DNA from 2 places in the Stenotrophomonas sp. Steno-Z1 genome. Region 1 is predicted to be linked to the other one. Evidence: riboswitches for the same ligand, from Rfam matches in the RefSeq annotation. Region 1 holds a riboswitch; the other holds the start of a gene.
What was found. A riboswitch is a leader RNA that binds a small molecule or an ion and turns the genes downstream of it on or off. The one in region 1 is predicted to bind cobalamin.
Positions count from the first base shown of each region.

Region 1 (15,598 bases):
CCAGAGCACGTCGACCACGCCGATGTTCTGGTGGCGGCGCTGCCACCACCACCCCCAGGTCATGATCACCGCGGCATACAGCCACACCCACCACAACAACTTCATGCGTGTTCTCCCGATCGATCCGCAAGGGGGTGCAGCGGCGTGCGCTGCCAGTGACGGGCGCAGGCCGCGAGCAGCGGCAACGCCATCGACCAGCCGATACCGAGCAGGGCCACGCCCTGCCAACGCGGTTCGGTGAAGCTCACCGACGACCAGCCACGCGCGGCCGACAGGTACGCCAGTGGTGCCAGCAGCAGCCCGACCAGGGCGGCGATGCGCAGGTGCCGCTGCAATACCGCGAAGGACACCGTGAGGGTCATCGCGAACGCGGCCCACAGCGCCAGGATCCACACCGGTGCCAGCCAGGCCGGGTCGTTGCCGGCGGCGTACTGCACCCAGCCCGAGCCGGCGGCCACCCCATCGACCAGCAGCCCGCACAGCAGCGCCACGCCGAGCAGGCGGAGCTCCACGCCCGGCTGCGGCGACAGCGCCAGCTGGCTGCCCACGTACACCGCGGCTGCCAGCAGCGCCGGCCAGCGCAGGCCGTGCCCGGCCCCGATCACCGCGCACAGCCAGACCCCCTGGTTGCCGATGACGTTGGCCCAGAAGCGCAGCATCTCAGGTGGCCTGCTGCAGCAGGGACGGCCGATAGTCCGGCCGCGCCATCAGCAGGTGCGAGACCCCGATCGAGCGCTCCAGGAAGCCGCCTTCGCAGTACGCCAGGTAGAACTCCCACATGCGGATGAAGCGCTCGTCGAAGCCCTGTGCGCGCACCGCCGGCAGCTGCGCCAGGAAGCGCTGCCGCCAGGCGCGCAGGGTGAGCGCGTAGGAAGTGCCGAAGTCGTGCTGGCCGATCAGCTGCAGGTCGCTGCTGCGGGTCTTGGCGGCGATGATCGCGTTGATCGAGGGAATGAAGCTGCCGGGGAACACGAAGCGCTTGATGTAGTCCACGCTGCGCCGCGCCTGTTCGTAGCGCTGGTCTTCGATGGTGATCGCCTGCAGCAGCGCCAGGCCATCCGGCTTGAGCAGGCGGGTGAGCGTGTCGAAGTAAGTGTCGAGGTACTGCGCGCCGATCGCCTCGATCATCTCGATGGAGACCAGCTTGTCGTATTGGCCCTCCAGGTCGCGGTAGTCCTTCAGCAGCAGGGTTACTTTGTCCTGCAGGCCGGCCGCGTCGACCCGCTGTTTGGCCAACGTGTACTGCTCCACCGAGATGGTGGTGGTGGTGACGCGGCAGCCGATCTCGCCGGCGGCATACAACGCGAAGCCGCCCCAGCCGGTACCGATCTCGACCACGTGGTCGTCGGCAGTGAGCTGCAATTCCTCGCAGATGCGCGCCAGCTTGCGCCGCGAAGCGACCTCCAGCGGGTCGGTGGGCGCGGCATACAACGCCGAGGAATACATCAGGTCGCTGGACAGGAACAACGAGAAGAACGGATTGCCCAGGTCGTAGTGCGCGGCGATGTTGCGGCGACTGCCCTCGCGGGTGTTGCGGCGCAGCCGGTTCCAGCCCTTCAGCAGCCACCCACCGACACGCGCCACGCCACGCTCCATGCCGTCTAGCAGGTCGCGGTTGCGCACCAGCAGCTGCACCAGCGCGACCAGGTCGCTGCAGCGCCACTCGCCGCGGATGTAGGACTCGCCGGCACCGACGCTGCCCTGGGCGGCCACGGCGCGGTAGAAGGCCGGGTCGTCCACCCACACCGTCACCTTCAGTGCGGCGGCAGGATCGCCCAGCAGCACGTCACCGCCGGCATCGCGCAACTGCAGGCAGCCACCGTGCAGCGGCGCAAGCTGGGCAAGCAGGCGCGCGCGCAGGAAGCGCTCCAGCGCACTGGGCAGGGGCACGGCAACCGGCCGGGTCATGTCGTTCATGGGCGTTTTCCAGCAAGCGAAGGGTGGTCGTGGACGGGGTTGCGCTTGAGCCACAGGCGCAGTGCCTGCCAATGGATGGCGGCTACCACCTGCAGGGTCATCAGCGGAAAGCGCAGCAGCACGCCGGCCAGCCCGCGCGCGGTGATGGGATGGCGTTGCAGCATCAGGTCGGCGTCGAACTGGCGCTCGCCGCCGCGCCAGACCTGCATGTGCACGTGCAGGTCCTGCCCGGGCGCGGTGAAGCGCCAGCGGTAGCGGCAGTCCATCGGCATGAACGGGGAGACGTGGAACTGCTTGTCGAACTCCCACGCCAGCGCGCGGCCGTTGGCATCGGCCGCGGCCACCGGCAGCACGTAGGCGTGGCGTTCCTTCCAGGGCGTGTTGGTGATCTCGGCGACGATGCAGTCCAGGGTGCTGCCATCGGCCGCATAGCAGTAGTAGAAGCTGACCGGGTTGAAAGCATGGCCGGCATAGCGCAGGTGGGTGAGCAGGCGGATCGGGCCCTGCGGCGCGCGGCCCAGCGCGTCGGTGATGCGCGCGCGCACCGCGTCGGCGAGCGGCTGGGCGGGGTCGCCGAGGTAGTCGCTGCGGCGGAACTCGGCCAGGTTGCGGCGCCCCACCGACCACAGCCAACGCCGCCGGAACACCGTGTCCAGCTCGTCCAGGTCGAGCAGCAGCTGCGCCACCGGATAGCCGAACGCGTGCGGGTGGGGGGCATGCCGGCGGTGGCGCATGCGGCCGCGGTAGAGCGCGCTGGCACTCATGCCGGCTGCGCCTGTGCCAGCGGCCAGTACGCGTCGGCATCCAGTGCCTGCAACGCATCCACTACGCGTCGCGCGCTGCGGATGCCGTCTTCGTGGAAACCCCAGCCCCAGTACGCACCGGCGAACCAGGTGCGGCGACGGCCCTGGATCTCGGCCCAGCGTTGTTGCGCGCGCACCATCGCGTGGTCATGCACGGGGTGGGCGTACTGCAGGCGGCGCAGAACCCTGTCCGGATCGATCGCGTCGGTGCGGTTCAAGGTGACCACCAGCGGCGTGGGCGTGTCGATGCCCTGCAGCTGGTTCATCAGATAGCTCACCGTGCAGGGTGCCATCGGCGCGGCCGGCACGTGCGCGTTCCAGGCCGCCCAGGCCTTGCGGTTGCGTGGCAGCAGGCGCGCATCGGTGTGCAGCACCACCTCGTTGGGCTGGTAGCGGATGGCGCCGAGCACGCTGCGCTCGGCCGGGTCGGCATCGGACAACAGCGCCAGGGCCTGGTCGCTGTGGCAGGCCAGCACCATCTGGTCGAAGCCTTCCAGGCCGGCGGCGCTGTGCACGCGCACGCCGTGTTCGTGGCGCTCGACGCCGAACACCCGGCAGTCCAGCCGCTCACGCACCTGCCAGCGCCGGCGCATGGCCTCCACGTAGCGTGCCGAGCCCCCCTGCACCACCCGCCACGGCGCGCGGCCGCTCACCTGCAGCATCTGGTGGTTGGCCATGAACTGCACCAGGTAGCGCGCCGGGAACGCGGTCAGGCTGGCGGTAGGGGAGGACCACAGCGCCGAGGCCATCGGCAACAGGTGCTCATCGATGAAGGTGCGGCCATACTTGCCGGCGGCAAGGTAGTCGCCCAGTGAAGGGCCTTCATCGTCGCCCTGCAGCAGCGCCGGGGCCTCGCGGTAAAAGCGGCGCAGGTCGGCCAGCATGCCCCAGAAGCGTGGCGAGACCAGGTTGCGACGCTGGCAGAACAGGCCATCGAGCGAGGTTGCGTTGTACTCGCGCCCGCTGCGCTCGCTGTGCACCGAGAAACTCATGGTGGTCGGCTGCGAGGCGACGTTGAGTTCGTCGAACAGCGCGGTGAGCAGCGGGTAGTGCAGCGGGTTGAACACGATGAAGCCGGTGTCCACCGCGTGGCTGGCGCCATCCACGTGCACCTGGTGGGTGTGGGTGTGGCCGCCGAGGTAGTCATTGGCCTCGAACAGGGTCACTTCGTGCTGCTGGCCCAGCCACCAGGCGCTGGCCAGGCCGGCGATGCCCGATCCGATCACGGCGATACGCATGTCAGTGCTCCGCCTTGGCCAGCACCCAGGCCGGCACCGGTTTGAGGTCGCTCACCAGGCGCAGCGCCGCCATCAGGCGCAGGCCGTACCAGGTGAGGTCCACTTCCCACCAGTAAAAGCCCTGGCGCGCGGTGCCCGGGAAAAAGTGGTGGTTGTTGTGCCAGCCTTCGCCGAAGGTGAGCAGCGCCAGCCACAGGTTGTTGCGGCTGTCATCGCCGGTGGCGAAGCGCTGGCGGCCGAAGCGGTGCGCCAGCGAATTGATGGTGACCGTGGCGTGGAACAACACCACGGTGGAGATGAAGAAGCCCCACACCAGCATCTGCCCGCCGCTGGTGCCCCAGGACGGAGCGATGCGTTCGAGCAGTGCGCCCAGGCCGAACAGCGCGGCGGCCAGCGCGATCGGCACCAGCGTGTCGAAGCGGTCCAGCCAGCGCAGCTCGGGGTACCTGGCCAGGTCCGGGATGCGGTCCCAGTCGGTGCGGAAGCCCTCGGTGGTGAGGAACCAGCCCATGTGGCTCCACCAGAAGCCATGCACGCCGGGCGAATGCGGATCGGCGGCGGTATCGGTGTGGCGATGGTGATTGCGATGGTGCGCGGCCCACCACAATGGCCCGCGCTGCACGCTGGACGCGCCGATCAGCGCGAAGACGAACTGCACCGCGCGCGAGGTCCGGAAGGTGCGGTGCGAGAAGTAGCGGTGGTAGAAGGCGGTGATCGCAAACATGCGCACTGCGTACAGCGCCACGGCCACGCCCACCGCGACCCACGACACCCCCACCCAGATCACGGCGAAGCAGGCCAGGTGCATCGCGGCGAAGGGGATGGCGCGCAGCCAGTCCACGCGCGTGGCCGCATCGGCAGCCACCGGCGTGTCGGCACTGGTATCGAACCAGCGCCGCACGGTGGCCCAAGGGCCACGACGGGGCTTGCGTGCTGCAGCAGTGGCGGGTCCGGCCGACATTTCGCGCATCTCCTGGCGTTCTTGTCAGGAGATACGGGAATCAGGGCCATCCGGATGCACGAATCCGGAAATAAAACGTGCTTTACAGCGTCGCGATGTCGCCCTTGGCAACAATCGGCCCGGTCGGGACACCCTGCGGTGCGCCGCCGGCCGGTTCCAGCGTGACCGCGAGCACAGACCCGTTCACCAGCGCATCACGCAGTGCGTCGGGCACCGTCACGGTATGGGCGCGGTTGATCGACACCAGGCCCAGCGAACGCGGCGCGCCACCAGCCGGAATCAACCACAGCTCGGGCGCGCGTCCAGCCGCGTCGGCCGCCGTCGGCACCGGCACCATCAGGACCTTGCCTTGCGACTTGTCCACCGACGCGAGCCAGCCGGGGCTGCCATCGTCGTGCAGCAACGGGGTGACCGGTCGGGTCGCCTGCTCCGGTTCGGCCGGCGTCGGCGACGCGGTCGGTGTGACCGCCACCGGCGTGGTCACCGGCGCCGGCGCCACCGGCTCCAGCTCGCGGCGGCTGAACACCGCCACCAGCGCCACCACCGCAGCCAGCGCGGTCATGCCCTGCCAGAAGCCGGTGCGCTGCCACGCGCGCGGTGCGTGGGTCGATACCGACGACCAGCCCAGCGAGGTGCGGATACGTGGCCACAGATGCGCCGGGACGGCTTCGCTGCCCATCGCGTCCAGCATCGGGGCCAGGCGGTGTTCCCACTGCGTCACCAGCCGGGCAAAACCGGGATCGCTGGCGATGCGACGCTCAACGTCCGCCCGCTGGCCCGCATCGAGCACGCCCAACACGTACTCGCCGGCCAGGATGTCGGCACTGGGCGGCCGGCCGTCGTCAGGCAGATCGTGGCGGTCGCGGAGGTTCATTGCTCCAGGCACACCCGCAGTTGGCCCAGGCCGCGGCGGATCCAGCTCTTCACCGAACCCAGCGGCGAGCCGATCCGGCGCGCCAGTTCCTCATAGCTGGCGCCCTCCAGGAACGCCAGCTGGATCAGCGAGCGCCGGCGGGGCTCCAGCGTGTCCAGGCAGCCGTCCAGGCGCTGTCGATCGGAGGCCTGTTCGGCCACCTGCGCCGGTTGCGGGGCGAAATCGGGGATTTCATCGGCTACCGACAGGTCGTCCAGCGGACGCGGTGGCGCCGCGCGCAGGCGATCGATCGCGCGGTTGCGCGCCATCATCGACAACCAGGTCATGGCCCCCGCCTTGGCACGATCGAACTGCGCAGCCTTGTGCCAGACGCGGGTAAAGACGTCCTGCAGCACCTCTTCGGCATCGCTGCGGTCGCGCAGTACGTGCAGGCAGATCGCGAACAGGCGCCCCGACGCCAGCTGGTAGACCGACTCGAACGCCTGGCGATCGCCAGCGGCGACCCGGCCGAGCAGCTCGTCGAGGCGCCGCGCGGCGCCGGATTCGGCAGTGTCCAGCTCAGGCATCGCAGGCTCAATGTCGGCGGGGGGACTGCCCGCATCGTCGTCGCTGCGCGGGGCCTGCGCAAGGGGGCCCTCAGCCGGTGCATGCCGCCACCAGCTGCTGTTGCCGCGCCGCAGCCAGTTCGGCGGCGCTCGCCGCGACCGGCGCATCGGGGAATTCAACCCGCACCTGCGGGTAGCGGCCGCGTTCATCACGCACATTGCCGGTGCCGCTGAACTGCAGCAGGCGCGGGTTGTTGCGTGCGTAGACCAGGTTCACCGCCGGCACCGCGAAACCGAACCATGCATCCAGGCGCATCTGCAGCTGCTCGGCTGGTTGGCCCTGCCACGTCACCGCGCTGCCGCGCTGCAGCTTCAGCGGCACCAGCCGCTGGCGGCTGGGCAGCAGGAACTGGAACGCCACCGGGCGCCCGGCCTGCAGGGCGTCCCAGTGGCCAAGCACGGCTGCGTCGAACCCGGCATCGACCACCGCGTCCGGCGGAATCGCGATGGTGCGGCTGACCCGGTCGGCGCGGGCGTCTTCACGCACATACACGGTGCGCGTGGCGGCGTTGCCCTGCAGGCCTTCCTGGTAGCCGCTGCGCGCGTCCTCGAAGGCGAAATCCGGCGTCTGCGCGCTGCCCCGCGGGGTCATCCACTTGCGCGCGAAGGGCCGGCCATCGGCGCAGCGGTACAGCACCAGCCGCGCGCGCGCCGTGGGCGGGCCCTGCAACCAGTGCGTCTCGCGGTACAGCAGGCGGCCATCGGCCGGCGCGAAGGCCCGGCCTTCCTGGCGCTGCACCTGCTGGGCGGCAGCGGGCAGGACCGGGCACAGCAGCAGCAACAGCAACGGGGGCAGAGGGGGGCGGCGCATGCGTGGCTCCACGTGGGGTTCGTGGGCAGATACGCAGCCAGCGGCGCGGCGGATGCAGTGGCTCGTCCCACGTAAACTTGGCGGCCCCGGTTTCCAAGACGCCCCCATGCCGTCGCTCCACCCTGCACACCACCTGCCCGGCGCGCTGGCATGACCAGCGCCCTGGAAATCACCGCCAACCTCACCGTGGCGGCCTCGATCCTGCTGGCTGGGCGCAACAGCGTGCATACCTGGTGGACCGGCATCATCGGCTGCACCCTGTTCGCGCTGGTCTTCCACGACGCCCGGCTGTACGCCGACGTGGTGCTGCAGGGCGTGTTCGTGTTGACCAGCGTGATCGGCTGGTGGCAATGGCTGCGCGGCGACCACGGGCACGCGCTGCCGATCACCCGCGTGCAGGTGCGCACGCTGGGCTGGATGCTGCCGGCCGCAGTGCTGGCCAGCGTCGGCTACGGCCTGCTGCTCCACACCTGGACCGATGCCTACGCGCCGTTCCTGGATTCGGCCGTCCTGGTGCTGAGCGTGGTGGCGCAGCTGTTGATGATGCGCCGCAAGCTGGACGCGTGGTGGTTCTGGCTGCTGGTCAACAGCATCGCCATCCCGCTGTATGCCAGCCGCGGCCTGCACCTGACGGCCGTGCTGTACGTGCTGTTCTGGATCAACGCGCTGGTCTCGCTGCGGCATTGGCGGCGTCTGATGCGCGCCGCGGCTGCCGGCGCGGTGGCGGCGGAGCCCACGCATGGCTGAGCGCTTCGCCACCGGCCTGGTGGTGGGCAAGTTCAGCCCGCTGCACCGGGGCCACCAGGCGTTGATCGACCACGCGCTGGCGCAGTGCGAGACGGTGTTGCTGCTGAGCTGGAGCCAGCCCGAGCTGCCCGGCTGCGATGCATCGCGACGCGACGCGTGGCTGCAGGCGCTGTACCCGCAGGTTACGCGGCTGGTACTGCACCCTGCGCGCCTGGCCGCGCTCTGTGCGCAGCGCGGCGTGCCGGTACGGCCGCTGCCGGACAACGGCGATGACGACACGGCGCAGCGCACGTTCGTGGCCTGGGTATGCACCGCGCTGTGGGAGCGTCGGGTGGATGCGGTCTTCACCAGCGAAGACTACGGCGAGGGTTTCGCCGCTGCCCTGCAGCAGCATTTCAGTGCACAGGCCGGTGTGCAGTGGCCGGTCGCGCACGTGTGCCTGGACCCCACGCGCAGCAGGATACCGGTATCGGGCACCGCGCTCCGGCGCGATCCACATGCACTGCACGCCTTCCTGCACCCCCGCGTGTACGCCGATTTCGTCGGGCGCATCGGCCTGCTCGGCGGCGAATCCAGCGGCAAGACCACGTTGGCGGCCGCGCTGGCCACCCGGTTGCAGACGACCTGGGCCGCTGAGTTCGGCCGCGAACATTGGGAGGCGCGCGGCGGCGCGCTGACCTATGACGACTTGCTCTACATTGCACGCGTGCAGGTGGCGCGCGAGGAAACGCTGTCGACCACGGCCAACCGCTGGCTGGTGTGCGACACCACGCCGCTGACCACGCAGCTGTACTGCGAGGTGATGTTCGGCCGCGTCGAGCCGGCGCTGCACGCGTTGGCGCAACGTCGCTACGCCCATCTGTTCCTGTGCGCACCGGATTTCGCGTTCGTGCAGGATGGCACCCGCCGCGACGCAGCCTTCCGCCAGGCGCAGCACGACGCCTACGTGCAGGCGCTATCGGCGCAGGGCGTAGCGTTCCATGTCCTGACCGGCCCCGTGCAGCAGCGCATCGCGCAGGTGCTGCAGATCCTCGGCTGAACACCCGGCCCGCATGACGCCGCCGACGTTGACGCCGTTTGGCAGAGGAGTAGCATTGGCATCAGCCAAGGGACAGACCCGCGGCATACACAACGACATGGGGGATTCTCATGGAATACGACTATCTGGTTTTCATCGGGCGTTTCGAGCCCTTCCATAACGGCCATGCCGCCGTTGCCCGCCTCGCACTGAGCCGGGCCAAGAAGCTGATCTTTCTGGTCGGCTCTGCCGACACCCCCCGCAGCCTCCGTAATCCCTGGACCGTGGCCGAACGTGCCGTGATGATCCAGGCCGCGCTGGAAGGTGCCGGCGAGCGTCTGCTGATCCGTCCGCTCAAGGACCATCTGTACAACGAAGCCCAGTGGATCGCCGGTGTGCAACGCACGGTGGCCGACGCTGTCCGCGCCGATGGTCACGGGGGCGATGCCAGGATCGGCCTGGTCGGGATGGACAAGGATGATTCCAGCTATTACCTGCGCGAGTTCCCGCAGTGGCCGCTGGTCGATGTACAGCACACCGAAACCTTGTCGGCCACCGAGCTGCGCCGTTACCTGTTCGAGGCCGGCAGCGTGGATTTCCATGGCGCGCTGCTGATGCTGCGCGGCAACGTGCCCGCACCGGTGTACGCCATGCTCGAAGCGTTCCGCAAGAGCGGGCCGGCCTATGCCCAGCTGGTGGCCGAGTACCAGTTCATCGAGCAGTACAAAGCGGCCTGGAAGGACGCGCCATACGCGCCCACCTTCGTCACCACCGATGCCGTGGTGGTGCATTCGGGCCACGTGCTGCTGGTGCGTCGCCGTGCCGAGCCCGGCAAGGGGCTGTGGGCGCTGCCGGGCGGGTTTGTCGGCCAGCAGCAGGGCCTGCTGGACAGCTGCCTGCGCGAACTGCGCGAGGAGACCCGGCTGAAGATACCGGCGCCGGTACTCAAGGGGTCGCTCAAGGGCCAGCATGTGTTCGACCACCCCGAACGCAGCCAGCGCGGCCGCACCATCACTCACGCCTTCCATTTCGATTTCCCGGCTGGCGAACTGCCGGCGGTACGCGGCGGCGACGATGCCGACAAGGCGCGCTGGATCCCGGTCAGCGAGGCGCTGGACATGGGGCCCAAGCTGTTCGAAGACCATCTCCACATCCTGGAGTTTTTCCTGGGCCGGGGCTGATCCCTGCCTGTTCCGCCGGCGGATAGACCGCCGGCGTCACCCGACGCGAAGGAGCTTCCCGTCATGCAGTACCTCGATAATCTTCTCCTCAATACCGACAGCTACAAGGCCAGCCACTGGCTGCAGTATCCACCGGGTACCGATGCCACGTTCTTCTACGTGGAATCGCGCGGCGGCCTCTACGACCGCACGCTGTTCTTCGGCCTGCAGGCCATGCTGAAGGATTACCTGGCCAAGCCGATCACCCATGCCGACATCGATGCGGCGCGCGATCTCTTCGCCGCCCATGGCGAGCCCTTCAACGAGGCCGGCTGGCGGTACATCGTCGATGCGCATGGCGGCCTGCTGCCGGTACGCATCCGCGCCGTGCCCGAAGGCACCGTGGTGCCCGTGCACAACGCGCTGATGACGATCGAATCGACCGACCCGCAGGCATTCTGGGTACCGTCGTACCTCGAAACGCTGCTGCTGCGGATCTGGTACCCGGTGACGGTAGCGACCACCAGCTGGCACGCCAAGCAGACCATCCGCCGCTTCCTGGAGCGCACCAGCGACGACCCGGAAGGCCAGTTGCCGTTCAAGCTGCATGACTTCGGCAGCCGTGGCGTGTCGAGCCTGGAGTCGGCCGCCATCGGCGGCGCCGCGCACCTGGTCAATTTCCTTGGTACCGATACCGTCTCGGCGCTGCTGTTCGCCCGCGCCTTCTACCATGAGCCGGTGGCCGGCCATTCGATCCCGGCCGCCGAGCACAGCACGATCACCAGCTGGGGCCGCGACAACGAGGTGGAGGCCTACCGCAACATGCTTGCGCGCTTTGCCACGCCCGGTGCAGTGGTGGCGGTGGTGTCGGACAGCTATGACATCTACCACGCGATCACCCAGCACTGGGGCACCACGCTGCGCCAGCAGGTGATCGACTCGGGTGCCACCGTGGTGATCCGCCCGGACTCGGGCGACCCGGTGACGGTGGTGCTGCAGTGCCTGCAACTGCTGGACGACGCCTTCGGCCACGCGGTCAACGGCAAGGGCTACAAGGTGCTCAACCACGTGCGCGTGATCCAGGGCGACGGCGTCAACCCGACCAGCATCGGCGACATCCTGGCCTGCATCACCGCGGCTGGCTACGCCGCCGACAACGTCGCCTTCGGCATGGGCGGCGCGCTGCTGCAGCGGCTGGACCGCGACACCCAGAAGTTCGCGCTGAAATGTTCGGCCGCCCGGGTGGACGGAAACTGGATCGACGTCTACAAGGACCCGGTTACCGACAGTGGCAAGCAGAGCAAGCGCGGTCGCATGCGCCTGCTGCGGCATCGCGAGTACGGCCAGTTCCGCACGGTGCCGATCCCGGCCGAGGCCGAGTCGCTGGCCGCGGTCGCGCTGCCGCTGGGCTACGAGGACGCCATGCTGACCGTCTGGGAGAACGGGCGGCTGCTGCAGGACGACACCTTTGCCGACATCCGCAGCCGGGCGGACGCGGCGCGCTTGTAAGCGGCGTCATTCATCGGCCGTAACCCCCTTGACCACCGCCCGCCTTCGGCCTACCTTGTGCGGGCCGAAGGTATCTATCTCTTCATGCAGATGAAGGGATGGGTTTAAACGGGAATCCGGTGAAGGCGCCTCGCGCGCCCATTCCGGAGCTGCCCCGCAGCGGTGAATGGAAACGAATCCTGCCAACAGCACTGGGCCTCACCGCCTGGGAAGCCGCAGGTACTAGGTGGGCGCCCGCGCCCGTGTCCATCAGCCCGAATACCGGCCCCGGCCGGGGGACACGACCGTCCCCCGATTCGACCTGGAACGTCCGCGGGGAGGTTGCCGGGGCCTGCCGCCATGCCGCCCGCGTGGCGCTGCCCCCGTGCGTCCGCTCCACGACATCCGGTTCGCCCGCGGGGGCGAAGGTCGCTGGCGGGACGGACACGGCAGCCATGGCGTGGCCGGCACGCGGTTCCTTCGTTCCTCAATGCCGCTACTGCAATGAGGACACGTTCCATGACCACTGTTACCAACCTGGGGTTTCCCCGCATCGGCGCCAAGCGCGAACTCAAGCGCGCGCTGGAAGCGTTCTGGGCCGGCGAAAGCAGCGCCGCGTCGCTGCAGGACACCGCCCGTGGCCTGCGTGCACGCCACTGGACCCTGCAGCGCGAGGCCGGCGTCGATGTGCCGCCGAGCAACGACTTCAGCTTCTACGACCAGGTGCTCGACACCGCCTTCCTGGTCGACGCGATCCCGGCCCGCTACCGCGCCCTGGCCGATGCCGACCCGTTGGCGGGCTACTTCGCGCTGGCCCGCGGCGTGCAGCGCGACGGCTACGACCTGCACGCGCTGGAAATGACCAAGTGGTTCGATACCAACTACCACTACCTGGTGCCCGAACTGCAGGCCGGCCAGGGCTTCGCCCTGCGCGGCGACAAGCCGCTGGCCGAGTACCGTGAAGCCAAGGCGCTGGGCATCGAGACGCGACCGGTGCTGCTGGGCCCGGTGAGCTTCCTGCTGTTGTCCAAGACCGTGGACGGCAGCCCGGCGCTGGACCTGCTGGACGCGCTGCTGCCGGTATATGCCGAATTGCTGGCCGGGCTGAAGGCCGCCGGTGCGCAGTGGGTGCAGCTGGACGAGCCGGTGCTGGTGCAGGACCTGGACGACAGCGCGCGCGCCGCGTTCGAACACGCCTATGCGGTGCTGTCCGGCGTGCCACGCCCCAAGGTACTGCTGGCCACCTACTTCGGCGCGCTGGAGGACAACCTCGGCCTGGCCGCCGCCTTGCCGGTGGACGGCCTGCACGTGGACCTGGTGCGCGCACCGGAGCAGTTGGACGCCGTGCTCAGCGTGCTGCCGCCCGACCGCGTGCTGTCGGCCGGCCTGGTCAACGGCCGCAACATCTGGCGCACCCACCTCGACAACGCGCTGGTACTGGCCCGTTACGCGCACGGCCACCTCGGCGACCGGCTGTGGCTGGCACCGTCGTGTTCGCTGCTGCACAGCCCGGTGGACCTGGCGCTGGAAACCAGGCTGGATGACGAGCTGCGCGGCTGGCTGGCGTTCTCGACCCAGAAGCTGCAGGAACTGCGCCTGCTGGCCGATGCGCTGGACGCCCGACCGCACGCCGAGGCCGGGCTGGCCGCGTCGCGCGCGCGCATCGAATCGCGCCGGCAGTCGCCGCGCGTGCACAAGCCCGCCGTGGCCGCGCGCCTGGCCGGCCTGACCGCTGCCGATGCGCAGCGCCACAGCCCCTACCCGCAGCGGCACCTGGCCCAGGCCGGCGCACTGAAGCTGCCACGCTTCCCGACCACCACGATCGGCTCGTTCCCGCAGACCCTGGACGTGCGCGAGGCACGTGCCCGCAACAAGTCCGGCAAACTCTCCGACGCCGACTACGATGCCTTCCTGGCCACCCAGACCGAACACTGCGTGCGGGTGCAGGAGCAGATCGGGCTGGACGTGCTGGTGCACGGCGAGTTCGAGCGCAACGACATGGTCGAATACTTCGGCGAACAACTCGATGGCTTTGCCTTCACCCGGAATGGCTGGGTGCAGAGCTACGGCTCGCGCTGCGTGAAGCCGCCGGTGATCTTCGGCGATGTGACCCGCCCACGGCCGATGACGGTGCGCTGGTCGCAGTACGCGCAGTCGCTGACCGACCGCCCGATGAAAGGCATGCTGACCGGCCCGGTGACGGTGCTGCAGTGGTCGTTCGTGCGCGATGACCAGTCGCGCGCGGACACCTGCAGGCAGATCGCGCTGGCGCTGCGTGACGAGGTACTGGACCTGGAGGCGGCCGGCATCGGCGTGATCCAGATCGACGAGCCGGCGATCCGCGAAGGCCTGCCGCTGCGCCGCGCACAGTGGCGTGAGTACCTGGACTGGGCGGTGGAAGCGTTCCGGATCAGTGCCAGCGGCGTGCGCGATGCCACCCAGATCCACACCCACATGTGCTATTCCGAATTCAACGACATCATCCACTCGGTGGCGGCAATGGATGCGGACGTGATCTCCATCGAGACCTCGCGCTCGCGGATGGAGCTGCTGGATGCGTTCGTGCGCTTCCAGTACCCCAACGAGATCGGCCCGGGCGTGTACGACATCCACTCCCCGCGCGTGCCGGACAAGGAAGAGATGCTGGCGCTGCTGCGCAAGGCCGCCGAGGTCCTGCGGCCAGAGCAGATCTGGGTCAACCCCGACTGCGGCCTGAAGACCCGCGGCTGGAAGGAAACCCGGGCCGCGCTGGAAGCGCTGGTGGCCGCCGCCCGCGAACTGCGCGCGGAAAACGCCGACGCCAACGCCGCCTGATCCACCGTCTGTAGATGACCCCAAGGACCGCACCGCCGCCGTTGCCGGCGGTGCGGTCGACGAGAGCCGCATGACCACGCCCACCGTTACCCCGCTCGACCGCCCCACCCTGGCCCTGCCCGACGGCCACACCCGGCTGCTGCTGCATTCGTGCTGCGCGCCGTGCTCGGGCGAAGTGATGGAGGCGATCACCGCCTCCGGCATCGACTACACCATCTTCTTCTACAACCCCAACATCCATCCGGCGCGCGAGTATGAGCTGCGCAAGCAGGAGAACATCCGCTTCGCCGAGAAGCACGGCGTGCCGTTCGTGGACGCCGACTACGACACAGACAACTGGTTCGCCCGCGCCCGCGGCATGGAAGCCGAGCCCGAGCGTGGCATCCGCTGCACGATGTGCTTCGACATGCGTTTCGTGCGCACCGCGCTGTATGCACACGAACATGGCTTTCCGGTGATCAGCAGTTCGCTGGGCATCTCGCGCTGGAAAGACATGAACCAGATCAACGACTGCGGCCATCGCGCCGCCGCGCAGTACCCGGGCATCCAGTACTGGGACTACAACTGGCGCAAGGGCGGTGGTGCCGCGCGCATGGTGGAGATCAGCAAGCGCGAGCAGTTCTACCAGCAGGAGTACTGCGGTTGCGTGTATTCGCTGCGCGATGCCAACCGGCACCGCCGCGAGACCGGCCGCGAGCGCATCAAGATCGGCCTGCTGTATTACGGACAGGACAACGGAGCCCCCACGGGCGATTGACGTTCGCACGCGGGGCCGCCACGCTGGTTGCCCCGCTTCCGTTGTGTTGGACCTGCCATGACCGCCGCCCTACCCGCCGATGTCGCCCTGCTGGTGATCGACCTGCAGCCGGACTTCATGCCCGGTGGCGCGCTGGCCTGCGAGCAGGGCGATGCGCTGGTGGCGCCGATCGCCGCCCTGCTGGCCCAGCGCCGCTACCGCACGGTCGTGGCGACCCAGGACTGGCACCCGGCCGACCACGCGTCCTTTGCCAGCCAGCATCCGGGACATCTCCCGTTTGAAGCGATCCTGCTGCATGCGCAGCCGCAGACGCTGTGGCCCGACCACTGCGTGCAGGGCAGCGCCGGCGCGGCGTTGCACGCGGGCGTGGACTGGACCGTGGCCGACCTGATCCTGCGCAAGGGC
Region 1 is NZ_JBWJPB010000003.1:120,337-135,934, forward strand. It holds gene AC06FD_RS11285 (DUF1295 domain-containing protein) at 1-105, opposite strand, end outside; gene AC06FD_RS11290 (DUF2878 domain-containing protein) at 102-659, opposite strand; gene AC06FD_RS11295 (class I SAM-dependent methyltransferase) at 661-1,917, opposite strand; gene AC06FD_RS11300 (DUF1365 domain-containing protein) at 1,914-2,681, opposite strand; gene AC06FD_RS11305 (NAD(P)/FAD-dependent oxidoreductase) at 2,678-3,958, opposite strand; gene AC06FD_RS11310 (acyl-CoA desaturase) at 3,960-4,919, opposite strand; gene AC06FD_RS11315 (anti-sigma factor) at 5,002-5,793, opposite strand; gene AC06FD_RS11320 (sigma-70 family RNA polymerase sigma factor) at 5,790-6,359, opposite strand; gene AC06FD_RS11325 (hypothetical protein) at 6,430-7,209, opposite strand; gene pnuC (nicotinamide riboside transporter PnuC) at 7,360-7,956, shown strand; gene AC06FD_RS11335 (AAA family ATPase) at 7,949-8,995, shown strand; gene AC06FD_RS11340 (bifunctional nicotinamide-nucleotide adenylyltransferase/Nudix hydroxylase) at 9,100-10,155, shown strand; gene AC06FD_RS11345 (nicotinate phosphoribosyltransferase) at 10,219-11,643, shown strand; cobalamin riboswitch at 11,694-11,927, shown strand; gene metE (5-methyltetrahydropteroyltriglutamate--homocysteine S-methyltransferase) at 12,142-14,436, shown strand; gene AC06FD_RS11355 (epoxyqueuosine reductase QueH) at 14,507-15,193, shown strand; gene pncA (bifunctional nicotinamidase/pyrazinamidase) at 15,251-15,598, shown strand, end outside.

Region 2 (15,598 bases), on a different contig from region 1:
TGCTGCACCGGATCGTGTCGCCCAAGTCGCGCCTGGACAAGGCCTACGAGGTGACCCTGGCCGAGGACCTGCGCGGCGATGAGGCCGCACGCTTCGCCAGCGGCACGCTGCTGCTGGAATCCGACGACAAGCCGCTGTTGCCGGCCGAGCTGGAGGTGCGGTCGCCGCGCGAGGCCGAGCTGGTGCTGCACGAAGGGCGTTACCACCAGGTGCGGCGCATGTTCGCGGCGGTCGGCAACCACGTCGAGGCGCTGCACCGCAGCCGCGTCGGCGGGCTGACCCTGGGCGGGCTGGGCGAAGGCCAGTGGCGCATGCTCGACGCGGCCGACCTGGACACACTGTTCAACGTGCCATGAGTGCGATCGCGGCGCTGCCGTTCCTGCCTGACGCGGTCATCTTCGACATGGATGGCCTGATGATCGACAGCGAGCGGGTGTCGATCGCGTGCTGGAGCCAGGCCGCGCAGGAACTGGGGCTGCCCATCGAGGATGGCTTCTGGCTGCGCCTGGTCGGGCTGGGTGATCTCGACTGCGAGCGCCTGTTGCTGCAGCACATCGAGGCCGGGCAGGTGGCGGCGTTGTTCGCGCGCTGCCATGACCTGTACGAAGCACGCACGCATGCCGGGCTGCCGTTGCGGCCGGGCATCCTGGAACTGCTGCAGTTGTTGCGCGAGCACGACATCCCGCGCGCGGTGGCCACCTCGACCCGGCAGCCGCGCGCCTCGCGCAAGCTGGCGGCGTCCGGGTTGCTGGCGTTCTTCGACGTGGTGGTGACCAGCAGCGACGTGGCCCACCCCAAGCCGGCGCCGGACATCTACCTGCTGGCCGCGCGGAAGCTGGGCAAGGAGCCGGCGCGCTGCCTGGCGCTGGAGGATTCGCCGGCGGGTATCCGCGCAGCGGTCGGCGCGGGCATGACCGCGATCCAGGTCCCCGACCTGGTGCACCCCGACGAAGACCTGCGCGCGCTCGGCCACCGCATCGTCGGTTCGCTGGTGGACGCGCACGCATTGCTGCTGCCGCACCTACGGTAGAGCCGAGCCACGCTCGGCTGCTCTTCGTGCCGGCAACATGACCGCCTGACCAACGGCGTCGGACCAAGGGCGTCGGACCAAGGGCGTCGGGCTGGTGCCATGCCGGCAACCCCGATGGCGCTTTGATGGATGTTCCCTTCGGACGCGTACGCCGCGCTGCGCGCGGTTGCCGAGCATGGCTCGGCACTACCGGTCATGCGCGGTGTGAGATTGCAGGGGTGTCATCCGGTCATGCGTGATGCGGGATTGCCGGCACGTGATCTGGTCATGCGTGGTGCGGGATTGCGTGCACGTGATCCGGTCATGGGTGGATGTGGGATCGCCCGCACGGCATCCGGTCACGTGGCCTGATGCCACATCGGTAGAGCCGAGCCATGCTCGGCTGCTCTCCGTTCCGGCAACATGACGCCGAACCCAGGGCGTCGGGCTGGTGTCATGCCGGCAACGCCAATGGCGCTTTGATGGATGTTCCCTTCGGACGCGTACGCCGCGCTGCGCGCGGTTGCCGAGCATGTCTCGGCACTACCGGTCATGCGCGGTGTGAGATTGCCGGGGCGTCATCCGATCATGCGCGAAGTGAGATTGCCGGCGCGTCATCCGGTCATGCGCGGTGCGGGATTGCCGGCGGGTGATCCGGTCACACGTGATGTGGGATTGCCGGCACGGCATCCGGTCACATGGCCTGACGCCACGTCGGTAGAGCCGAGCCATGCTCGGCTGCTCTCCGTTCCGGCAACATGACCGCCGAACCCCGGGCGTCGGGCTGGTGCCATGCCGGCAACCGCGAGCGCGCTTTGATGGATATTTCCTTCGGCCCCGTACACCGCGCTGCGCGCGGTTGCCGAGCATGGCTCGGCACTACCTGTCATGCGCGATGCGGGATCGCCGGCGCGTGATCCGGTCATGCGCGGTGTGAGATTGCCGGCACGTGATCCGGCCATGCGCGGTGCGGGATTGCCGGCGCGTCATCCGGTCATGCGTGATGCGGGATTGCCGGCACGTGATCCGGTCATGCGTGATGCGGGATTGCGGGCACGGCATCCGGTCACGTGGCCTGACGCCACGTCGGTAGAGCCGAGCCATGCTCGGCTGCTCTCCGTTCCGGCAACATGACCGCCGAACCCAGGGCGTCGGGCTGGTGCCATGCCGGCAACCCCAATGGCGCTTTGATGGATGTTGCCTTCGGACACGTATGCCGCGCTGCGCGCGGTTGCCGAGCATGGCTCGGCACTACCGGTCATGCGCGGTGTGAGATTACCGGCGCGTTATCCGATCATGCGCGACGCGGGATTGCCGGCGGGTGATCCGGTCATGTGCGATGCGGGATTGCCGGCGCGTGATCCGGTCATGCTTGATGCGGGATTGCCGGCGCGTCATCCGGTCATGGGTGGATGCGGGATCGCCGGCGCGTGATCCGGTCATGGGGGGGCGCGGGATCGCCGGTACGGCATCCGGTCACGTGGCCTGATGCCACATCGGTAGAGCCGAGCCATGCTCGGCTGCTCTTCGTTCCGGCACCATGAACGCCAGACCCAAGGAAAAAAGCCCGGCGCATTGGCCGGGCTTTCTCGTCACGCATCAACCGCGCATCACACCCGGCCGAACACCAGCGCCGCGTTGGTGCCGCCGAAGCCGAAGCTGTTGGACATCACCGTGTTCAACTGCGCCTCCTGGCTGGCGCGCACGATCGGGAAACCTTCGACCAGCGGGTCGAGTTCGCCGATGTTCGCCGAGCCGGCGATGAAGCCGTCGCGCATCATCAGCAGGCAGTAGATCGCCTCGTGCACGCTTGCCGCGCCCAGCGAGTGGCCGGACAGCGCCTTGGTCGACGACAACGGCGGGATCGATTCGCCGAACACTTCGCGCACCGCCTTCAGCTCGGTGACGTCGCCCAGCGGGGTCGAGGTGCCGTGCGTGTTGAGGTAGTCGATCGGGCCGGACAGGTTGGCCATGGCCATGTTCATGCAGCGCACCGCGCCTTCACCGGACGGGGCGACCATGTCGGCGCCGTCGGAGGTCACGCCGTAGCCGACCAGTTCGGCGTAGATGCGCGCGCCACGGGCCACGGCATGGTCGTAGTCTTCCAGCACCAGCATGCCGCCGCCGCCGGCGATGACGAAGCCGTCGCGGTCCTTGTCATACGGGCGCGAGGCCGAGGCCGGGGTCTCGTTGAAGCGGGTGGACAGCGCGCCCATGGCGTCGAACATCACGCTCATCGACCAGTGCAGGTCCTCACCGCCGCCGGCGAACATCACGTCCTGGGCGCCGTGGCGGATCAGGTCGGCGGCCGCGCCGATGCAGTGCGCGGAGGTCGCGCAGGCGGCGGACAGCGAGTAGCTCAGGCCCTTGATCTGGAACGCGGTGGCCAGGCACGCCGACACGGTCGAGCACATCGTGCGCGGCACCATGTACGGGCCGACCTTGCGCACGCCACGCGCGCGCAGGATGTCGGCCGATTCCACCTGCCACTGGCTGGACCCGCCGCCGGAACCGGCAATCAGGCCGGTGCGCGGGTTGGCGACCTGGCTCTCGTCCAGGCCGGCATCGGCGATCGCATCGCGCATGGCGATATAGGCGTACGCCGAGGCATCGCTCATGAAGCGCTTCACCTTGCGGTCGATCTGCGCGTCCAGGTCCAGTTCGATATTGCCGCCGACGTGGCTGCGCAGGCCGGCTTCGGCGTGGTCTGGCAGGGTGCGGATGCCGGCACGGCCTTCACGCAGTGCGCTGGACACCGTGTCCAGATCGTTGCCCAGGCACGAGGTAATGCCCATTCCGGTAATGACGACGCGACGCATCAGAAGTTCTCGGTGGAGGTGAACAGACCTACGCGGAGGTCCTTGGCGGAATAGATCTCGCGGCCGTCCACCAGCATGCGGGCGTCGGCCTGGGCCATCACCAGCTTGCGGTTGATGACGCGGGTGATGTCGATTTCGTAGCTGACCAGCTTCGCTTCGGGCAGCACCTGGCCGGTGAACTTCACTTCGCCACAGCCCAGGGCGCGGCCGCGGCCGGGGGCGCCGAGCCAGGTCAGGTAGAAGCCGGTGAGCTGCCACATGGCATCCAGGCCGAGGCAGCCGGGCATGACCGGGTCGCCGATGAAGTGGCAGCCGAAGAACCACAGGTCGGGGCGGATATCCAGTTCGGCGCGTACCAGTCCCTTGCCGTGGGGGCCGCCGTCGTCGCGGATGTCGGTGATGCGATCGAACATCAGCATCGGATCGTTGGGCAGGCGACCGCTGCCCGGGCCGAACAGTTCACCGCGGGCGCTGGCCAGCAGTTGTTCGCGCGAGAACGCGTGGAGACGAGTCATGGAAAGCGCAATCCTGAAGAAGTTGCCATCGGGTGAAGCCGGCCCTGGGGCGGCTGTGTTGCTGGGTTACAAGTGCGCAAGAGTGCAGAGGAAAAGTGATTCAATCAAACGTTTTAACCGTACGCTGGCGTAGTGTTTTCAGCTTGAAAAACGCATGTTGTTGTTATGAAAAGACCATACTCAGGCGTGTGGCTGTAATCTTGTTCATCTAGCAATCCGCTTCCAGGCCCGAGCCTTCCCGACGTGTCCGTTCTGCGCAAAATCATTCACGTGGACATGGACGCGTTCTACGCGTCGGTGGAGCAGCGCGACGATCCGTCGCTGCGCGGGCGTCCGGTGGTGGTGGCGTGGAAGGGCGCACGCTCGGTGGTGTGCGCGGCATCGTACGAGGCGCGGGTGTTCGGGATCCGGTCGGCGATGCCGGCGTTGCGCGCGGAGCGGCTGTGCCCGGACGCGGTGTTCGTGCCGCCGGACTTCGTGCGCTACAAGGCGGTGTCGCGGCAGGTGCGGGAGATTTTCCTGCGGCATACCGATCTGGTGGAGCCGCTGTCGCTGGACGAGGCGTACCTGGATGTGACGGTGCACAAGGGCGGGATGACGGTGGCGACGGAGATCGCGGAGATCATCCGCGCGCAGATCCGGGAGGAGACGCGGTTGACGGCGTCGGCGGGGATCGCACCGAACAAGTTCCTGGCCAAGATCGCCTCGGATTGGCGCAAGCCGGATGGTCAGTTCGTGGTGCCGCCGCATCGCGTGGAGCGCTTCCTGACGCCGCTGCCGGTCAATCGCGTGCCGGGCGTGGGCAAGGTGATGGAGGCCAAGCTGGCCGAGCTGGGGATCGCGACGGTGGGTGATCTGCGCGCGTTGCCGCTGGAGCAGCTGGAAGGGCGGTTCGGCAGTTTCGGTGCGCGGTTGTACCACCGCGCGCGGGGGATCGATGAGCGTGCGGTAGAACCGGACCAGCCGGTGCAGTCGATTTCGTCGGAGGATACGTTCGCCGAGGATCTGCCGCTGGATGCACTGGACGCGGCAATCGTGGAGCTGGCGGGAAAGACGTGGCAGGCGACGCGGAAGACGGAGCGTGTGGGGCACACGGTGGTGCTGAAGTTGAAGACGTCGCAGTTCCGGATCATTACGCGGAGCTTTACGCCGGAGTCGCCGCCGGAGTCACTGGAAGAGTTGCGCGATATCGCGTTGGCGTTGCGGGCGCGGGTGGATCTGCCGGCGGAGACGCGCTATCGGTTGGTGGGGGTGGGGTTGGGGGGATTCCGGGAGCGTGAGGCGGTGAGCCAGCCGGGGCTGTTCGATCATCTTGATGACTGTTGAGCGTTGGGTGGCGTTTGAAGATCTACGTCAACGTCAACGTCAACTGCAACTGCAATAACGTCAAAAGCCGTGGTGTCCTTGTGCCGACGGTTTGGGCGGCGTGGGTGGGGCTGCGGGACACGCCGTGAATCCATCCCTGGAGGCTCGCGTGCGCCATCCATGGCGCACGACGGTCCCGCAGCCCCACCCACGCCACCCTTTGATACCGTGTCGGTGGGCTGGGAAGTGCAACTGCAAGTGCAACGGCAAGTGCAACGGCAAGTGCAACGGCAAGTGCAACGGCAAGTGCAACGGCAAGTGCAACGGCAAGTGCAACTGCGACTGCAACCGCGACTGCAACTGCTGGGAGCAGTACTCTGTTTAGCGGCGCGGGATTTTGCTTCGCGGTTGGTTGCATTGGGATCGATCGCCGACCGTGCTTCATCATCTGGCGGTGGCATGAGCTGCGAACGATAGGGTGCCTCATCGCTGGCGGCAGTTTGCGCCGCAATCGGGTCGCATCCCGATGGATCGCCGATCGTGCCTCAACATGCGGTGATGGTTCGAGCTGCGAAAAGTGCGGCGGTTCTACCTCGCTTCAATCCAATGTCACGGCCACTGCATTTCACCCTTGGCGACCTTCGCACTCACCTCCAACGAGCTGACGCCCTGGAGGGTGGGGTAGCGTTTCTTCATCGCGGCAATCAACGCATCGGCGTTGCGGCTGCGTGCGGTTTCTTCGTCGAAGGCGCGGATGTAGGCCGCTGTGAAATCGAGGGCGCTGCTGTCCAGTTTCGCGCCGCTGGCGTAGTGGCCAGGGATGACGCGGGTGGGCTTGAGGGCCTTGATGGTGGCGAGGGTGGCGAGCCACTCGGCATGCGACTGCGCGCTCTGGGTGTCGGCCATCCAGACGTGTTCGCCGGCGACGATGGGAATGCCGCCGAGGACGGTGCGCAGGGAGGGAATCCAGACGACGGTGCGGTCCGGGGTCGGGCCGTCGAGGCCGATGATGCGCAGCGGCTGGCCGTCGAGGGTGAGGGCGGTGCCGTCCAGCACCTGCGGGATGACGATGCGTGCGGGTTTGTCGGCGCCCATCTGCGGGCCCCAGTAAGCGAGTTTGCCGGCCTGGGTGGCGGTGATGTGGGCGACGGTCTGGGCGGTGGCGACGATGCGGGCGTCGGGGAACGCGTCCTGCAGGGTGGCCAGGCCGAAGTAGTAGTCCGGGTCGCCGTGGCTGATGTAGATGGTGGTGAGGTGCTTGCCGGAGTCGCGGATGCGCTGCACCAGCTGGGCGGCGTCGGAGGCAGCGAACTGGGCGTCGATCAGCACGGCGTCGTGCTGGCCGGTGATCAGGGTGGAAGCCACCGAGAACAGCGCCGTGTCGCCGGGATGGTAGGGCTGCACGTGCAGTGCATGGGTCTGGGCGGCGGCGGCAGCGGCCTGGCTGACGGCGGGGGCGGTCACGCCAAGCGCGGTGGCGACGGACAGTGCGAGCGTCAGGGCGGTGCGCGAGAAGTTCGGCATCTCAAGGTTTCCTGTGCGGTACGGCCCCGGCATCACGCCGGGACCGGGTAGAGCCGAGCCACGCTCGGCTGTTCTGTCGGCGCCGACCACCGGCCGGCGCCTCGGTACGGCCACGCCATCACGCCGGGACCGGGTAGAGCCGAGCCATGCTCGGCTGCTCTATCGGCGCCGACCACCGGCCGGCGTTTCGGTACGGCCCCGCCATCACGCCGGGACCGGGTAGAGCCGAGCCATGCTCGGCTGCTCTATCGGCGCCGACCACCGGCCGGCGCTTCGGTACAGCCCCGGCATCACACCGGGACCGGGTAGAGCCGAGCCACGCTCGGCTGTTCTGTCGGTGCCGACCACCGGCCGGCGCCTGCTTCAATACGCAACCGTCGCGATCTGGCGCACGTACTGCGGCGTCTCGATCTCACTGACGAACGCATCGGCGTAGTCGGCGTAGCTGATCCGGCTGTGGCCGTCGGCGGCCGCGAGGAAGGTTTTTGCCTGGGTGCGGAAGCCGCCGCGCTGCGGACCCGGGCCGATCTCGGCAGCGGGGGAATAGAAGGTCCAGTCGAGGTCATCGACGGCCTGCAGCTGCCTGAGCGTGTCGCGCGCGGCCAGGGCGACCGGCTTGTAGGCGTCCGGGAAGCCCTCGGTATCCACCAGCTGCACGCCGGGGGCCACTTCCAGGCTGCCGGCACCGCCGACCATGATGAAGCGCGGCACGCCGGCCTGGCGCGCTGCCTTGACCAGCGCCGCGCTGACGCTGGTGACGGTGCCGGGCGCATCGCCCGGACGCGGGCCGAAGGCGCTGGCCAGCACATCGTGGCCGGCGATCACCGCCGCCAGGGCATCGGTATCGTCCAGCGCGGCGACGGCCAGCTGGGCGCCGTCCAGTTCGGCCGGCAGGTCGTTCTCACGGCGCACGATGGCGGTGACCTGATGACCGCGGGCGAGGGCCTGGCGGGCGATTTCACGACCGATGTTGCCGGTGGCACCAACGAGGGCAATCTTCATGGGGGCGGATCCGTTGAGGAAGGAAGGCCAGCGTATGCGCCATGAATCGTACGAAAAACCGCGTATAACGGTCTAATTTGTTGCACGGATCGATCAGATGGACCGGATAACCGCGATGCATGTGTTCGTGGAGGTGGTCGAGCGCGGCAGTCTCACCGCCGCGGCCGAGGCGCTGGAGATGTCGCGGGCGATGGTCACCCGCTACCTGGCCGAGGTGGAGCGCTGGCTGGGCGCGCGGTTGCTGCACCGGACCACGCGCCGGATCAGCCTGACCGCGCCGGGCGAGGCGACGCTGCTGCGGTTCCGGCAGATGCTGGCGATCGGCGACGAGCTGCACGGCGAGCTGGCCACCGACAATCCGGAGCCGCATGGGTTGATCCGGGTCACGGCGAGCGTGTCGTTCGGGCAGATCCACCTGGCCGCGGCGGTCGCCGATTTCGTCAAGCGCCACCCGCTGACCCGGGTGGAACTGCTGCTGGTGGATCGGGTGGTCAACCTGGTCGAAGAGCGCGTGGATATCGCCGTGCGCATCTCGCGCGCGATCGACCCGGCGCTGATTGCGCGCTGGCTGGCGCCGTGCCGCTCGGTGCTGTGCGCGGCGCCGTCGTACCTGTCCGAGCGGGGCACGCCGACCACCGCCGACGAACTGGCCGGGCACAACTGCCTGACGCACCATTACGTCGGCAAAAGCGTGTGGCACCTGCAGCGCGACGGCCGTGCGATCGCGGTGGCGGTAGGCGGCAACATCAGCGCCAACGAAGCTTCGCTGCTGCTCGAAGCGGTGCGTGCCGGTGCGGGCATCGCGATGCTGCCGACCTACCAGATTGCCCCGCTGCTGCGCAGTGGCGAGCTTGTTGAAGTGCTGCCCGAGTACGACGTGGAAGGCCTGGGCATCCATGCGGTGTACGCATCGCGCCGGCAACTGCCGACGATCATGCGCAGCTTCCTGGATTTTCTGGTGGAGCGTTTCGCGAGCCCGGATTTCCTGGCGCGGATCTGAGGACGACGTGCGTCGCCTCGCACGCGCGGTGCAGTCAAGTGCGGGTGAGCGGGCGCGCCCAGCGCGCGGCGTACACTGTGCCTTCCCACGTCGTTGAAGCGAGTCGCGTCTTGTCGTATCCGTATCCGTTGGTGGTGTTCGATCTGGATGGCACGCTGGTGGACAGCGCGGCCGATATTGCCGAGGCGCTGAACCGCACCCTGCAGGACTGGCAGTTGCCGCGCGTGCCCGAGGCCACGGTGCTGACCTGGATCGGCGATGGGGTGCGGCGGCTCGTGGAACAGGCCTTCGATGCGGCGGGCAGCCAGACCGACCTGGACGCGGTGATGCCCGGTTTCATGCGTCACTACGAAGCCTGCCTGCTGCGCAGTCCGCGCCTGTTCGACGGCGTCGAGCCGGCCTTGGAGGCATTGCAGGCGCGTGATGTGCGGCTTGCCATCTGCACCAACAAGCCGTCGGCTCTGGTGGCGCCGCTGCTGCAGCATTTCGGCCTGCAGGCGGTGTTCGCCGTGGTGCTCGGCGGCGATTCGCTGCCCGAGCGCAAGCCGAGCGGCGCACCGCTGCGGCATATCGCCGCGCACTTCGGCGTAGCGCCGGAGGCGGCATTGATGGTGGGCGACTCGATCACCGATTACCGCGCTGCCGTCGATGCGGGCATGCCGGTGGCGCTGGTGCGCTATGGGTATCCGCGCGGGCTGGACCTGGACACCGTCCAGGCCGTGGCGGTGATGGATGACCTTCAGGAATTGCTGGCGCTATAGCGCGGGTGAAGCCCTGGTCCACGGAGTAGGCGTGGGGTTGGTGAGACGGCCGGTGGTTGGAGTGTTTTGCTGTTCCAAGGCTGCTTGCGCGCTGTCTTGGGTGTTGTTGGGGGAGCGGGAGCGCGTCGCGCCTTGGTGGCGCGACGGCTGGAAAGGCTGCCGAGCATGGCTCGGCACTACGGATGCCTGGGGTGGATCGGCATTCGAGTTGCCGAGCATGGCTCGGCACTACGGGATGCCTGGGTGGCTCGGCATTACCTCGGCTGGTAACGCACGCTCAGGCGGTACTCGCGGCCGGGCTGGTTGTACCAGCCCACCGTTTCGTACTCGCGGTCGAACACGTTGCTGACCCGACCCAGCACCGACCAGTCACGGCTCAGCGCGTATTCCAGGCGCAGATCGACCGTGCCGTAGCCGGCCAGGCGCACCGTGTTGGCCGCATTGTCATAACGCTTGCCGGCACCGTTGGCCGTGATGCCCGCGCGGAAGCCGCCGAAGCTGCGGTCGATGTCCAGGCGGGCGGTGTTCTGCGCGCGGCGCGCCAGCCAGTTGTCGAACTGCGCGCTGCCATCGGTGCGGTTGCGCGGATCGGTGTGGCTGAGCTGGGCATTGACGTCGAAGCCGGCCCAGGCGATCGCGCCGGTCAGTTCCGCGCCGCGGATACGCGCCTTCTCCACCTGCGACATCATGAAGGTGGTGGCGTCGTAGGTGATCAGGTCATCGATGCGCGTTTCGTACACATCCAGGCCCCAGCGCCAGCCGTCGCCCTGCTGGGCGATGCCGAGGTTGGCGCTCTTGGAGGTCTCCGGATCCAGGCCCGGCACGCCGCTCCACGGATCGTAGAGGTCGCTGAAGGTCGGCGCCTTGAAGGCGGTGCCGTAGCTGGCGTTGAGGCGGAAGCCGCTCCCCAGTTCCATGCCCCAGCCGAGGCTGCCGGTGGTGTGGTTGCCGAACTGTTCGTTGTCGTCGTTGCGCACGCTGGCCTGCAGGTGGTGCGCGCCGAAGCGGCCCTGGTACTGCAGGAACACGCCGGTGTTGTCGCGGCTATCGACCAGGTAGCCGGCGCTGCTGCCGTCCAGGTTGTCCTGGCTCCAGTCGACGCCGGCGCTGACCAGCTGGCCGTCGGCGATGCCGATGTCGGCCTGCGCCGAGGCGCTGTCGCGGTGGGTCTGCGCCGCGCCCAGCCAGGTGCTGCCGTTGTAGTTCTCCGACTCGTTGTCGGCGCGGCCGACGTTGACGGTCAGGTTGAAGCGCTCGCCGGGGCTGTAGCGGACCTTGCCGCCGAGCACCTGCTGCAGCGTCTCCGAGTAGTTGTAGTAACCGTCGTAGTGGTTCTCGCCCTTGGCGCGCAGCGCGGTGCCTTCCACGCTCAGCGCGTCGGTCAGCGCGTAGCCGCCACGCAGGCTCATGGACAGGTTGCGGTAGCCGTCGCGGTCGGGTTCGTCGGCACCGCAGCCGGCGAACGTGGCCGCATCGCCGCGGCAGGCGTTGATGCCGTCGGTGTGCTGGTAAGCGATGTCGGTGCCGAACCAGCCGCGCTCGCCGCTGCCGCCGAAGCCGCCGCTGGCCTCGCGCAGGCCGTTGCTGCCGCCGCCGAGCTGCAGGTGCGGAGCGAAGGTGCCGGTGTTGCGGCGGGTGAAGATCTGGATCACGCCGCCGATTGCATCGGCGCCGTACAGGCTGGACTGCGGGCCGCGCACGATCTCGATGCGTTCGATCTGCGCCAGCGGCAGGTCCTGGATCATCGCCAGGCCGAGGTCGCCGGTATTGATCCGCACGCCGTCGACCAGCACCAGGGTGTGGGCCGAGTTGGTACCGCGCAGGAACAGCGAGCTCTGCTTGCCGAGGCCACCGCTGTTGTTGAGGTTGATGCCGGCACGGCCACGCAGCAGGTCCTGCAGCGAGGGCGCCTGGCTGCGCTCGATCTCGGCGCGGTCGATCACCTGCGCTGGCGAGATGCTGTCCTGCAGGGCGATCTGGGTGCGCGTGGCGGTGACCAGCACCTGGTCCAGCGCGGCGGTGTCGTCCTGTGCGGATGCCAGCAGCGGCAGGGCCGACAGTACGGCCAGGGAAAGAACGCGGGTTTGCAGCTTCATCGATGACTCCATGCACCGCGCACGCCCGCGCGGCAAGGGGTGGGGATGATCGCGCTGCAGGGAGTCACTCGACGGAGAGCGGGCACACGGCGCCGCTTGCCGCCGCCATGCCCGCCGCATCGCAACCAGTCGTCTTCCAGGCCGGTCTCCGGGCTCGCATGTCGATGGCGGTGCCATCGCGCCAGGCGCCTTCCCATGCCAGAGCACAGTGGCGTGTTGCCTGGTGTATCCATGCTTACCGTTGCGGGGGCAGCGCCGGAGTGGCGGCGTGGCACAGGGCCTGACGCGTCACCGGCTTCCCGTTTCAACCTGGCGGCATCGCAGCCCCAGGTCACCTGAAAGTGCGCGCAGTCTAAGCCATCGGCCGGGGGGATGGAGCGCAGCGGTTAGAATATGCCTCGCTTTTTCGATGTGATCTCCATGACCCCACTGTGGTTGCAGCACCCCGGCACCGACGCCCGTGACCCCCACCGGCCCGTCGCAGCGGGTCGCCGGCGGGGCGTGGCATGATCCTCGACCTGATCCGCCACGCCAGCACCGGCCGCGATGGCCACCTGGACGGTCGCACCGACCCGGCCCTGGACGAAGGCAGTACCGATGCCCTGTGCGCCCGGTATGCCGCGCTTGGCTGGGAACGCGTGCTGAGCTCGCCGCGACAACGCGCGCTGGCCACCGCCGATGCGCTGGCGCTGCCGCGCGGGCTGGCCGTGATCGCCGATGACGAGTGGGAAGAACTCGATTTCGGGGACTGGGATGGCCAGGCGCTGGACGCACTGCCGATGCAGCAGCTGTCGGCATTCCACTTGGACCCGCATGCCAACCCGCCGCCGCATGGCGAGAGCTGGGGCCACTTCGAGCGGCGCATCGTGCGCGGCCTGCATCGCCTGCTGGATGAGCCCGACGCGCCGTCCACGCTGATCGTCAGCCACGGCGGACCGCTGCGCATGGTGTTGTCGCAGGTCTGCGGGATGCCCATGGCGATGTGCTGGGCGCTGCGCATCGATCACGGCACGCGGTTGCAGCTGCGCGTGGAGCGCGAAGGCGACCGCCTCTGGGGCGAACTGCTGGAACTGCAGCAAGCCTGATCAGGCGCGCTCGTCGTCCGTGTCGAACGGCGGCGCATCGCCGCTGTCGTCGTCATCGCGGCGCTCGGCGGTGCGGTCGTAGACCGGGCCGGATGCCGGCGGGGCCTTTTTCAGCGGCTTGTCGGCGATGATCGCGTCGTACTCGGCGACCAGTTCGATCCGGCGCGCTTCCGGCAGCTCCTGCCAGTGGCAGTCCTGCAGCGCGCCTTCCAGCGAGTAGAGCAGGTTGAGGCTCGGCTTGAAGCCGGCCCGGCGAACCTTGACGAAGGCGCCGACCGCGCCGATCGCGGTCAGCTCCTCGGGCGTGCGCAGACCGACCTGGCGCAGCCATGCCGCGCTCTTGGGACCGATGTTGCGCAGCTTGACGCTCATCCCAGCGCCTCCACGAAGACCGCGGCGATCGCTTCCAGCCCGGCCTGGTCCTCGGCATCGAAGCGCGCCAGTGACGGGCTGTCCAGGTCGAACACGCCGATCAGCGTATCGCCCTTGACCAGCGGCACCACCAGTTCCGAGCGCGAGGCCGAATCGCAGGCGATGTGGCCGGGGAAGGCGTCCACGTCCTCGATGCGCTGGGTCACCCGCTGGCTGGCGGCCGCGCCGCACACGCCCTTGTCCAGCGGGATGCGCACGCAGGCGGGCAGGCCCTGGAACGGGCCGACCACCAGCTCGGTGCCGTCGTAGAAATAGAAACCGACCCAGTTGAGGTGCGGCAGCGCGTGGTAGACCAGCGCGGACAGGTTGGCGGCATTGGCGATGCGGTCGCGCTCGCCATGCACCAGCGCGCGGGCCTGGGCCAGCAGCTGGCCGTACTGTTCCGGCTTGCTGCCGGTGAGCGTGGAAGTATCGAACATGGGCCGAGTCTAGCAAGCAGCGGGCTGCGCCGGGACCGTCGATAATGCACCGCACCTTCCCGACCGCTACGCCGATGACCGCCAATCCGCCCCCCGCCCTGTATGTGACCGGTACCGACACCGGCATCGGCAAGACCTTCGCCAGCTGCGTGCTGCTGCACGCCTTGCGCCGGCAGGGCGGCCGCGCGGTGGGCATGAAGCCGGTGGCCAGCGGCTGTGAGCTGACCGCGGACGGCCTGCGCAACGAGGACGCCACCGCGCTGCTGGCGGCCAGCGACCCGCGCCCGGCCTATGCCGACCTCAACCCGTACGCCTTGCCCCTGCCGCTGGCGCCGGAGCTGGCCGCCGCCGAAGCCGGCGTGAGCCTGGCGCTGGCGCCGATCGAGGCCGCCTTCGCGCGGTTGCGGGCGCAGGCCGACATGGTGGTGGTGGAGGGGGTGGGCGGCTGGCTGGCACCGTTGTCGGGCACGCTCGACCAGGCCGACCTGGTCAAGGCGTTGCGGCTGCCGGTGGTGATGGTGGTCGGCCTGCGCCTGGGCTGCCTCAACCACGCGCGCCTGACCGCCGCGGCGATCGCGGCCAGCGGGGCAACCTGCATCGGCTGGATCGGCAACGAGGTGGACCCGCAGATGGCGCGCATCGACGACAACATGGCCTTGCTGCGCGCGCGCCTGGCGATGCCCTGCCTGGGGCGGCTGCCGTTCGCGCCCGGGGCGGACCCGGCCGGGTTGGCGGGTTGCCTGCGCCTGCAGGAGGCGTAAAGCGTCCGAGCGTGGCGAGGGAGCCACGCATGCCGTGGCACTACCGTGGCAGAGATGCAGCCACGCATGCCGTGGCGCTACCCTGGCCGGCCCCAACCGGGTAGAGCCACCCCATGGGTGGCTGGCGCGACCATGACAGGGTTCCAATCCGGGTAGAGCCACCCCATGGGTGGCTGGCGCGGAGTGCGGTTGAGGGGGGGCGTTCATCCGCCGCGCAGGGCGCAGGCCAGTCGGCCCAGCGTGCTGATCGCCGCCACATAGCGCTCGTCCAGCTCCTGGCAGCAGGACAGCCGCAGGCAATGCCGGTAGCGCGCGCCGCGCGAATAGACCTGGCCGGGCATGAACACCACGCCGTGCGCCAGCGCCTGCTCGAACAGCTCGCCGGTGTCGATGCCCGGCGGCAGTTCCACCCACAACAGGAAGCCGCCGGTGGGCTGGGTGGCCAGGGTGCCGGCCGGGAAGTGCTGGGCGATCAGGCTGCGCACGCGCCGTACCTGGTCGCTGTACAGGCGACGCAGCCGACGCAGGTGCTGCTCATAACTGCCCGCCTCCAGGAACGCGCCGACCGCTTCGCCGAGCAGGCGCGGTTCGGCCCCGGTGGACTGGAACTTGAGCAGCTGGATGTCCGCAGCGAAGCGCCCGGCATCGAGCCAGCCGATCCGGTAGTCCGGGGCCAGGGTCTTGGAGAAGCTGCTGACCACCATCACCCAGCCATCGTCATCGAAGGCTTTGAGCAGGGGCGACAGCGGCTCCTGGAATTGCAGTTCGGCGTACACCGCATCTTCGATCAACGGAATCCGATGGTGGTTCACCAGCGCGGCCAGCCGCTGCTTCTCGGCCACCGGCATGGTGAAGCCAAGCGGGTTGTGC
Region 2 is NZ_JBWJPB010000008.1:45,542-61,139, reverse strand. It holds gene AC06FD_RS17215 (pseudouridine synthase) at 1-356, shown strand, start outside; gene AC06FD_RS17210 (HAD family hydrolase) at 353-1,030, shown strand; gene AC06FD_RS17205 (hypothetical protein) at 2,204-2,443, shown strand; gene fabB (beta-ketoacyl-ACP synthase I) at 2,620-3,828, opposite strand; gene fabA (3-hydroxyacyl-[acyl-carrier-protein] dehydratase FabA) at 3,828-4,343, opposite strand; gene dinB (DNA polymerase IV) at 4,587-5,669, shown strand; gene AC06FD_RS17185 (MBL fold metallo-hydrolase) at 6,258-7,172, opposite strand; gene AC06FD_RS17180 (NAD(P)-dependent oxidoreductase) at 7,536-8,174, opposite strand; gene AC06FD_RS17175 (LysR family transcriptional regulator) at 8,272-9,174, shown strand; gene gph (phosphoglycolate phosphatase) at 9,285-9,935, shown strand; gene btuB (TonB-dependent vitamin B12 receptor) at 10,190-12,031, opposite strand; cobalamin riboswitch at 12,154-12,385, opposite strand; gene AC06FD_RS17160 (histidine phosphatase family protein) at 12,538-13,116, shown strand; gene AC06FD_RS17155 (TfoX/Sxy family protein) at 13,117-13,488, opposite strand; gene AC06FD_RS17150 (GAF domain-containing protein) at 13,485-13,967, opposite strand; gene bioD (dethiobiotin synthase) at 14,042-14,728, shown strand; gene AC06FD_RS17140 (aminotransferase-like domain-containing protein) at 14,932-15,598, opposite strand, start outside.
Region 2: another riboswitch for cobalamin. It lies ahead of btuB (TonB-dependent vitamin B12 receptor); the one in region 1 lies ahead of metE (5-methyltetrahydropteroyltriglutamate--homocysteine S-methyltransferase).